2 regions of the Branchiibius cervicis genome follow, and region 1 is predicted to be linked to the other one. Evidence: riboswitches for the same ligand, from Rfam matches in the RefSeq annotation. Region 1 holds a riboswitch; the other holds the start of a gene.

Region 1 (5,237 bases):
TGTGCTCCGCGGTTCCGGGGCCGCCCAATCGCCCATCGCGGATGTCAGGACCTGACCTTCCGCGGGAGACAATGACGGCAAATGAGTCTCACCGTCACCTCCGCCTTGAACCGTCAGTCGTTCGCCGTCTACGCGTTGTTCCTGCTCAACGGGGCCGCCTTCGCCAGTTGGGCCTCGCGCCTACCGGACATCCGCAGCGCCCTCGGCCTGTCACTGGCCCACCTCGGTCTGCTGCTGCTGGTGGCCTCGCTGGCGAGCGTCTGCACGTTGCCGCTGTCCGGTGCGGTGATCCGCCGGCTGGGGCCGCGGCGTACCGAACGCATCGGTCTGGTGCTTGCCTGCGTCGGCCTGATCGGTGCCGGCGCTGCCACGTCCCTGGCCGGCGAGGTCGCCCTGGTGGTCCCGGGCATGGTGCTGATCGGGATCGGCATCTCCCTCTGGGACGTGACGATGAATCTGCAGGGCGCGACCGTCGAGAAGAAGCTCGGCCACTCGATCATGCCCCGCTATCACGCGGCCTTCAGTGCGGGCACCGTGCTCTTCGCGCTGATCGGGGCCGCGATGACGGCGCTGCACGTGCCGGTGGGTGTGCACCTGGTGATCACCTCGGCGGTGGTGTTCGTCGTCGGCTGGGTGTATTCGGCGCGTTTCGACGAGGACTCCGACGAGGCTGCTGACGACCAGGTGAGCAGTGCGCCGGCCCGTTCGGCCTGGCTGGAGCCGCGCACCCTGGCCATCGGAGTCGTCGTGTTGATCGCCGCCTTCACCGAGGGCACCGCCAACGACTGGATCTCCATCGCGATGGTCGACGGGCACGGCGTGCCGCACTGGGCCGGCGTCCTCGGGTTCGCGATCTTCCTGGGCTTCATGACGCTGGCCCGGGTCTTCGGCACCCACCTGCTGGACCGGTTCGGCCGCGTGGCGATGCTGCGGATGCTGTTCGCGATCGCCCTGGTGGGCAGCCTGCTGGTCGTCTTCGGCAACACCGCCTTGGCCTACCTCGGCGCGATGCTGTGGGGTGTCGGCGCCTCGATGGGCTTCCCGGTCGGCATCAGCGCCGCGACGGACGACCCGACCCGGGCCACCGCACGGTTGTCGGTGGTCACGACGATCGGCTACACGGCTTTCCTCGGCGGCCCGCCGCTGCTGGGGTTGCTCGGTGAGCACGTCGGCATCCTGCACGCGCTGCTGGTCATCGGGATCGCCGCCGTCCTGGCGCTCGCGTTCGCACCGGCCACCGCCCCGCGCACACCGCCACGCACCACCGCGAGCTGATCCGCGCACAGACGAAAGCCCCGCCGGTTCCCGGCGGGGCTTTCGTCTGTGCGGTCCTGGATCAGGGGCGACCGTAACCGGACGGGGTCTGGTAGATCGGCTGCAGCTTCACGACCGTGCCCGGGTGCGGCGCGGCGATCATCATGCCGTTGCCGGCGTAGATGCCCACGTGGTAGGCCGGGTAGCCGAAGAACACCAGGTCACCGACCTGCGGGGTGCTCACCGAGGGCACCGAGGCCTGCTGGGCGGAAGCGGTGCGCGGCAGCGAGATGCCCAACTGGCGGTAGACGTAGCTGGTCAGGCCGGAGCAGTCGAAGCCACTGGGGCTGGAACCGCCGAGGATGTAGGGCACACCCAGGTAGCGCTTGGCGATCGCGATGACCGCGCTGTGCCCGCTCCCGCTGGGCAGCGACACCGAGCTACCGCCAGTGCTGCCGGAGTTACCCGAACCGGAGTTACCCGAACCGGAGTTGCCGGACGAGGAGTTGCCGGACCCGGAGTCGTTCGAGGAGGCCTGCGGGGCGGGCGTACGGGTGGCGGATCGCGAGGTGGAGGTCGTCGTCTGACGGTGCGTCGTGGCCGCCGGCGCGGGGGCCGGCTGGGTGTAGGTCTTGGCCGCGATCGACTCCAGCAACGGCTTGGCGGCCGGTGCGGCAGCGACCAGCTTGCTCAGGTCGAGCAGCGCACTGTGCTGCGCGGCGGTATCGGCCACCGCGGCCGAGACCTGAGCGGAGTTGCTGCTCAGGCCGAGGTTGACGAAAGCGGCCGACTCGGCCTGCGTGTTGCTAGCGGTCGTGACCCTGGTGGCCGCCGACGGCGACGCCGACGCGACCTGGGGCACGGCGACCGCGGCGGCGATCCCGCCGGAGACGGCGACTGCGGCGGAGACGCGCGCAGTGGAGTTCATGGTGGTGGCGAGCTTGCCCGGCGCGCGGTGGCGGCCCTTGGCGCGCGAGAAAGAAGCAGGAACGAGTCCGGTCACGGTGAGTAATACCTCTCATGGATGCCTGCGAGGTGAGCTGTCGGGCTCGGGTCAAGAGGTCCCCGGACTCCTGGACGCTCCCCGTTGCGTCAGTCGTCTTAGCCCCGAGACCGCCGGTGAAGACGGTCGAAGGTGGGTCCCCCGCTCCTGCCGTGCGGACACGCGTTGTGCTCATCATCCGGCGGCAGGATTCGGCATGCCGGCTGGTGAGGCAGCCCCCGGTTGGCGACTGCCGGATCAACTTACATCAGACAAAGGCCTAGATCACAAACTGATCACGGACTCCTGCGCAAAGTCCCAGGGTGTTACCAGTTTGGACGTGATCTGTGTCACATTCACTGCTGGACGAACACGTGATACGCGATGTCCCTGGGTAGCGAAAGGCTCTGTGCGGCCTCGGCATCGGCGGTCTTGACCTGCACCAGAACCCGGCCGTCGGCCTCGCGGTTGGCCGTGACGCGTACGCCGGGGGCGATGCCCGCGCCGGTCAACAGCGCGAGGGTTTCGTACTCCGCCTGCGCCGGCTCGCCGATCCGGCGGACCAGCAGGTCCGCGGGCTCGGTGCCCACCACCTCGGTCAGTGAGATCACCCCATCCCGGAAGCGCTCCGGGGACTCGGGCAGGCCGAGTTCGTCCAGGCCGGGGATCGGGTTGCCGTACGGCGAGATGTGCTGCTCGTCCAGCAGCCCCAGGATCTTGCGCTCGACGCGTTCGCTCATGACGTGCTCCCAACGGCACGCCTCTTCGTGGACGTACTGCAGCTCCAGGCCGATCACGTCCACCAGCAGGCGCTCGGCGATCCGGTGCTTGCGCATGACCCGGGTTGCCAGCTCACGGCCCTTGTCCGTCAGTTCCAGGTGCCGGTCCCCCGCCAGCGTCAGCAGTCCGTCGCGTTCCATCCGGGCCACCGTCTGGGAAACCGTCGGACCGGAGTGACCCAACCGCTCGGCGATGCGGGCCCGCAGCGGCACGATGCCTTCTTCCTCGAGGTCGAAGATCGTCCGCAGATACATCTCGGTGGTGTCGATGAGGTCGCTCACGGTGCTGATTGTTCCTTACCCAACGAAGGTTCGCCTATCTGTGCCTGCGGAACAAATTCCGGCCGCCAAACATGCCCGCCGAAAAGTGGTTGCCGCGATCGGGAACCCCTGCCTACCGTTGCCCTACACGAGAGAGGAGGTGGTCCTGTAGTGATTTCAGCAAGGACGCGTGAGGTGGTTGCGCGCTAGCGCACGCCATCGAAGGACGCCGGACGAACCGCCGGCTCCGTGACTCGATGGACGCCGCGCCTGCGAATTCCACGCAGCCGCCGCAGCCCGCGGGCGGATGCCTCGTCCAGCATCCACGTCGACCCTCGTCGACAGCCCGCGGGCTGTTCCACGCCCGGGGACGCCGCGACCGGCGACGCTACGGCTGGCGGCGCTCGATCCGCCACGCGTCGTGATCGGCCAGGGTGCCGGGCGCCGTACGCACATAGACCAACCGGTCGTGCTGACGGCTGTGCCGCCCGGCCCACAACTCGACCTCGTCGCACCGGATCAGGTAGCCGCCCCAGAAATCCGGCAGCGGTACGTCGCCCGGTTCCCCGCGGTCGGGCCACCGGTGGGCATAGTGCTCGGTCCTCTCATCCAGCACGGCACGCCGCTCCAGGGGCTCGGACTGCGCGGACGCCCACGCGCCGATCCGGGAGCCATAGGGCCGGGAACGGAAGTATTCGGCGACGACATCGCGCGCCAGTTCCTCGGCGGAGCCGGTAAAGCGGATGGCCCGGAACATCGGCGGCCAGGTCAGCGCGGCCGCGATCCGCGGATTCGCAGCCAGGTCGCGACCCTTGAGTGAGTTGAGGTTGGTGTAGAAACCCGGCCCGTGCGGGGTCAGGTAGCGCATCAGCACGGTGCGCACGTGCGGCTGGCCCTGCGCGTCCGCGGTCGCGACGCTGAGCGCATCGGGCTCGGGCACGTCGTCGGCGACCAATGAGCGCTCCCGGGCGGCCTCGATCCACCCGGTGATCGCCGTCCACGGATCGCCGGGCAACATCGCCTCGTCGATGCCCTCGCCGTCGTAGTCCCAGCGGGCCACCTGGATCAGCTCTTCTCGCCCGTCGAAATCCGCCACCCTCCTAACGTACGGCGCTGGCACACTGGCGCGCATGGTCGACTTGGTGATCCCGCCCGAACTGCGACCCGTCGACGGCCGCTTCGGCTCCGGGCCGAGCAAGATCCGCCCCGCCCAACTGGACTACCTGGTCGCGACCGGTCAGTCAGTGCTGGGTACGTCGCACCGGCAGGCACCCGTCAAGCGACTCGTCGCCGAGATCCGTGAACGCCTGGCCGTCTTCTTCGACCTGCCGCAGGGTTACGAGGTCATCCTCGGGATGGGCGGTTCTACGACCTTCTGGGACGTGGCCGCGTTCAGCCTGGTCCGCGAGCGCGCCGCGCACGCGGTCTTCGGGGAGTTCACCGCCAAGTTCGCGGCGGCCACCGGGGGCGCACCCTGGCTGCGGGAACCGCTCGTCGTCGAGGCTCCCGCCGGTTCGGTGGCCCTCCTGGGCCCGGCCGAGGTGGATGTCTACGCCACAGCGCACAACGAGACCTCGACCGGCGCGGCCAGTCCGATCCAGCGCCCGGCCGCGAACGGCTTGTTCGTGGTGGACGCAACCTCCGCCGCCGCCGGGATGGCGATCGACGTCGCGGAGACGGACGTCTACTACTTCGCCCCGCAGAAGGCCCTGGCCTCCGACGGCGGCCTGTGGATCGCGCTGATGTCGCCGGCCGCGCTCGAGCGCACCGCCGAGATCGCCGCCTCGGACCGCTATATACCCGCCAGCCTGAGTTTGCAGACGGCCGTGGACAATTCGCGCCTCGAGCAGACCTTGAACACCCCCGCACTGGCCACCCTGGCGCTGCTACTGGACCAGCTGCGCTGGCTGGACGCGTTGGGCGGTCTGACAGGGGCGGCCGCCCGCACGGCGGAGAGCAGC
Region 2 (5,237 bases), 120 kb from region 1:
GGCACCGCCCTCGACGTGGATCGTCTCGCCGCTGACGAAACTCGCGCCCCACAGCCACACGACCGCTTCCACGATGTCCTCGGTGCGCCCGACCCGGCCGGCGAGATTCCCCCGCGCGACCTGCTCGAAGAACGCGTCGCGCTGCGCCTCCGGCATCGCGTCGTGGGAGCCGGAGTCGATGATCCCCGGCGAAACGGCGTTGACCCGCACCGGCGCCAACTCCTTGGCCAGGTGCGACACGGCGAAGGCGACCGCCCCGTTGGTGATCCCCATGATGCTGTAGCCCGGCGCCGGTTTCCACGCGGCCACCCCGCTGAAGAGCACGATGGACCCGGTCACGTCGAAGTGCTTGGCCACCAGCAACGGACCCACGACCTTGGCGTCGAAGGCGGTCAGCGCGGCGGTCTTGTCCAGCTCCGCCACCGGCACGTTGTGGTGGGCCGCCGCCGTCGACACGATGTGGTCGACCGGGCCCAATTCCGCTGCCGCAGCGGCAATCGAGTCCTCGTCGGTGATATCCAGGTGAAGCACCTGGAAGCCTTCAGCGACCTCGCGCAACGAACGTACGCCAATCGTCACGTCCGCGCCGAGCGCCGCCGCCTTCTGCGCGATAGCCAGGCCGAGATTCTTACCGCCGCCGATCACGAGCACCCTCTGGCCGGTCAGGTCCGTCATCGTCTTCTCCTTCGTTGCGGATACGCTGTCGGGCAAGACGGTATCTATTTGATACCGGTATCTACAACGAAACCGACTCCGACCAGGAATGATCCGACATGGCCAAGGCGTACGACGTGATGGCGCCCACCTGCCCGAGCCGAGTGGTGCTGCACCGCATCGGGGCCCGCTGGACCGTCTTCGTAGTGACGGCACTGGCGGACCGGCCGCTGCGCTTCACCGAGTTGAAGAAGCACATCGAGGGCATCACTGCCAAGGTGCTCACGGAGACGTTGCGGGCCCTGGAGTACGACGGACTGGTCGCTCGCGTCGACAAGGGCGGCCACCCGCCGTACGTCGAGTATCGCCTCACCCCGCTCGGCCGCTCACTGCTGGAGCCGCTGAGCGCAGTCCGCGAATGGGCGGAAACGCACGTACCGCAGGTCGAGCGGGCCAACAGGGCGTACGACGAGCGGGGCTGACTCGCCTCAGCGGCGGTCCAGCAACTTCCAACCTGCTGGCAGCAGCAGTGCGATCGCGGCGATTTTGAGTCCGTCACCGATCAGGAACGGGGTCACGCCCAGCGAGAGGCCCGTGCCGAAGTCGACGCCCGCGAAATGCATCAGCCACGGCACGCCGAACGCGTAGACGACCAGCGAGCCGATGGCCGCGGAGACGGCCATCGTCGAGATGGTCCGCGACCAGCCGCGCTCGGCCAGGTAGCCCACCAACGGCGAGGCGACCAGCATCCCGATCAGGTAGCCGAAGGACGCAAAATTCCAGCCGCTGGTGTGCTGGGCGAACACCGGCGCACCCGCGATACCGGCCGCGAAGTAGATGGCCACGGATGCGAAACCACGCACCGAGCCCAGTGCCGCACCCGAGGCGATCACGGCGAAGGTCCCCAGCGACAGCGGCACCGGGGTCCATGGCAGCGGAATCGTCACCTGGCCCGCACCGATCAGCAACAGCACCGTCGCCGCGACCAGCACGACGTCGCGGGCCAGCCCGCCGGGCAGCACGTCGGCCAGGACCCGCACCTTGCTGCGCGGGACGGCGATCGCCGCGTTGTGGGTGGCATCGAGACTCATGGGGACCTCCGGTTGCACGCTTCCTGAACACCATTCAGGTGAACACTGTTCAGGTACGGTAGCCGCATGCCCGCCGGCCCCGCAACCGCCCGCCGCACCGCGGACGACGTGGTCGATGCCGCGCTCGAGATCTTGAGCAGCCACGGCCTACCGGGTCTGTCGATGCGCCGGATCGCGGATTACCTCGATCTTCAGCCCAGCGCGCTCTACTGGCACTTTCCCAACAAACAGTCGCTGCTGGCCGCGGTCAGCCAGCGCATCCTGGCACCGCTGAGCGACAGCGACGCCACGAGCCTCCAGCAGGCGGCGCAGGCGTTCCGCGACGCGCTGCTCACCCACCGCGACGGTGCGGAACTGGTCTACAGCTCCTACGCGCTCGGGCTGAGCGACATGCCGGCCCTGACCCTGTTCGAGGCCGCAGCCGCGGGAGCGCCCGAGGCAGCGACGGCCGCGCGCACCGCCGTGCACTACGTGCTCGGCTTCGTGTTCTTCGAGCAGCAGCAGGAGTTCGCGGCGCGGCTCGGGGTGATCGACGAGCCGGACGCGGACCGCGATGCGGAGTTCGCGGCCGGCGTCGCGCTGCTGGAAGCAGGCCTACGACCCGGGACATAGCGGCCGGGCGCACGACGGCCCCTCGCTCCGGCGGAAGCGAGGGGCCGTCGACAGATGGGGCCGTCAGGCCGCCCAGGCGCAGGACCACGGCTTCAGGCCGAGCTGCGCGTAGAGGTTGTTGGCCACGGTGATCTGCTCCTCGCGGGAGGACTGGTTGGCGTTGTAGGAGAACGCCAGCCCACCGCCGATGCGCCACGCGTCGTGAGTCATCATCAGACCGCCGTAGTAGGTACCGGTGCGGTTGGAGGCCACCAGACCCCAGCGGCGACCCGACTCGCACCAGGCGATGCGGTCCCACATGGCCGCGCGGGCCAGGTTCAGGCGCTCACCGCCGCGGGAGGTGCCGCCGGTGGGCTTGGAGCTGGACACCGGCGCGGTACCGGTCAGCTTCAGCGTGCGGTTGAGGTAGCTCTGCAGGCCTTTCACGGTGCGACCGTTGAGGTAGCGCGCACCGTCACGGGAGATACCGATCTTCTTCTGCAGGGCCGCGACCGTCTTGGGACCGATCACACCGTCGCGGGTGGTGCCGACCTTCTTCTGCAAGGCCTTGCGAGTGCTCAGGTTCATTGAGCCGGTCTGCGACACGCCGACCCAGCGCTGGAGGGCCCTGGTCGTCTTCGGGCCGATCACGCCGTCGACCGCGAGCTTGACTCCGGAGCTGGCCGCCTTCACGGTGACGGTCGCCGGAGCGACCGCCGGGGCGACGGAGACGGTGGCCGCGTGGGCCGAGGCGGTGCCCGCGATCATGCCGGCGCCGAGGGTGCTGGCTCCGACGGCGACGGCCGTGGCGGTCCGACGTGCAGCAACGGACTGTTTGGGCGCAGCGTGCTTAGGGGTATAGCGCACGAAAGAGGATCCTTCCTGACGAACGCCTGCGGGGTGAGCTGTCGGGTTCGGGCTGTCAGGTGCCCGGCCGGCGTACCGGCTTCACCCCAAGGCCGCGGATCGGGATCCGGGGCCGAACGCCGCGGATGCGGCGGTGGGTCCCCCGTCCTCACCGCACCATGGTGGTACGGCTACGCGCCTGAGGGTTGAGGCTCGGCGTTCAGGCGCTCGGACAGAAATGAAGTTGTGGTTCTAGTCATCCGGTGGCCAGCGAGCTGCCCACCGCAAGAACTATCGACGAAAGATACCGGATCGTTACGCATCATCGTGAATGGGTTCGACATTTTCCTCAGCGCATGCTGGGCAGGGTGGGAATTGAGTCGTACCCGGGGATCTGGGAAGCGCTGGAATAGGGCCACCAGCTGGGCCCCTGCGTCCAATGACTGACCGCCCTCAGCCCGCACCAGGCCGACACCGCGAGAACCACGACCACGAACACCGTGCCGATCACGGGTTGCGGTGCGATCGTGCGCACGATGCTGCGCGATCCGCGGCGCAGCGCCTGCCCCCGGGCCCCCACCAGGATAGGGCCGTCCCCAGGAGTGTCCCGACCGCGATCGGTAGCGGCCGGCCCAACTGCGGGTCGCCGCCGTGCAGCACCGCCACCCCCAGTGCCGTTGCGACGGCGCCCGCGACGCCCACGATGAGCGGCAGGATCGCGGCCACCACCGTGCTGATCACAGCAATCAGGGCCTGCCACGGCGCGGCGGCGGCGGCCACCAACGGGTCGGTCGACCGCCGGCCGGCGTCGAACCGGCGCACCACCATCGCGGTCATGGCCCGGTCCACCCACCGCGCCGCGAACGACCAGATCAGCACAGCACCCCACGCGGCCACGGGCGCGACAGTGCTCAGCGCCACCACCGCGACCAGCAGCGCGGCCAACGTCCCGGACCGCGGCGCCCGCCCGATCCGGGGTCGGACGGCCCAGGGCGACTGACCGGTGCCGGCTGGCTGACCGGCGCGGGCTGGCTGACCGGTGCCGGCTGGTTGGCCGGCGGGGGCGGTGCCCAGTAGTTGGCCGCGTGCACCCGCGCGGGCGGGCGTTGCGCCGACGCGACCCGCCCGGCCGTGAAAGCCGCGGGTACGCCGTTCGCAGGCAGCCGCTTGGTGGTGTCCGGTCGCAGGGGTGCGGTGTGCGGCACGGCCGCCGCGGTGACCGGCATCCCGGTGGTGTAGCCGCCGGCGGCGTAGACCCGTAGCTCGTGCAGCACCTGCTCGGTCCCGGGTCGTTGTGCGGGGTCCGGCGACAGCGCCGAGGCGAGCAACGGCCGGATACGTTCGTCGACGCCGCTCAGATCGGCCTGGCCGCGCAGCACCCGGTCCAGTACGACGGTCATCTGGCCGCGGCCGAACGGCGGCGTACCGGACGCGGCGTACGCCAAGGTGGCCGCCCAGCCCCACCAGTCGGCGGCCTGGGTGACCTGGCCGCCTTCGACCATCTCCGGCGACAGGTAACCGGGGGTGCCCATCACCAGCCCGGTCATCGTCAACCGGGAGTCCTCGGCGACGTGCGAGATGCCGAAGTCGATCAGCACCGGCCCGTCGCGGCCGACCAGGACGTTGCCCGGTTTGAGGTCGCGGTGGATGACTCCCGCGCGGTGGATCGCACCCAGCGCATCGGCCAGACCCTGCGCCAGATCCGCCAGGCGCCGGTCGGTGAACCGGCCCTCGTTGGCCACGACCTTGTCCAGTGGCGGCCCCGAGACGAACTCGGTGACCAGGTAGGGACGCGGGCCGTCCACGTCGGCATCCAGCAGGGCCGCGACACCGGGCGCGCGCACTCGGCGCAGCGATGCGACCTCGCGGCGAAGACGCGCCCGGGCGTCGGGATCGTGGGCGATGTAGGGGCGCAGAGCCTTCAGCGCGACGTACTGCCCGTCCGGAGCCTTGGCGCGATAGACCACACCCATCCCGCCCTCGCCGACCTGATCGAGGAGCTCGTAGGCGCCCAGCATCTCCCGCGGCCGTTGCGTGGTGGCACCGGGCAACCGG

The links. Region 1 has a riboswitch for cyclic di-AMP ahead of ACFQBT_RS15695 (C40 family peptidase). Riboswitches for the same ligand answer to the same signal wherever they lie in the genome.
Region 2: another riboswitch for cyclic di-AMP. It lies ahead of ACFQBT_RS16305 (transglycosylase family protein); the one in region 1 lies ahead of ACFQBT_RS15695 (C40 family peptidase).

Annotation. Positions count from the first base shown of each region.
Region 1 is NZ_JBHSWJ010000002.1:3,029,628-3,034,864, forward strand. Features, by position in the region: gene ACFQBT_RS15690 (MFS transporter) at 82-1,275, shown strand; gene ACFQBT_RS15695 (C40 family peptidase) at 1,337-2,182, opposite strand; cyclic di-AMP (ydaO/yuaA leader) riboswitch at 2,265-2,432, opposite strand; gene ACFQBT_RS15700 (metal-dependent transcriptional regulator) at 2,593-3,297, opposite strand; gene pdxH (pyridoxamine 5'-phosphate oxidase) at 3,665-4,372, opposite strand; gene serC (phosphoserine transaminase) at 4,407-5,237, shown strand, end outside.
Region 2 is NZ_JBHSWJ010000002.1:3,150,168-3,155,404, forward strand. Features, by position in the region: gene ACFQBT_RS16285 (SDR family oxidoreductase) at 1-675, opposite strand, end outside; gene ACFQBT_RS16290 (winged helix-turn-helix transcriptional regulator) at 774-1,136, shown strand; gene ACFQBT_RS16295 (biotin transporter BioY) at 1,143-1,745, opposite strand; gene ACFQBT_RS16300 (TetR family transcriptional regulator) at 1,812-2,357, shown strand; gene ACFQBT_RS16305 (transglycosylase family protein) at 2,421-3,203, opposite strand; cyclic di-AMP (ydaO/yuaA leader) riboswitch at 3,212-3,385, opposite strand; gene ACFQBT_RS16310 (hypothetical protein) at 3,690-4,127, opposite strand; gene ACFQBT_RS16315 (serine/threonine-protein kinase) at 4,094-5,237, opposite strand, start outside.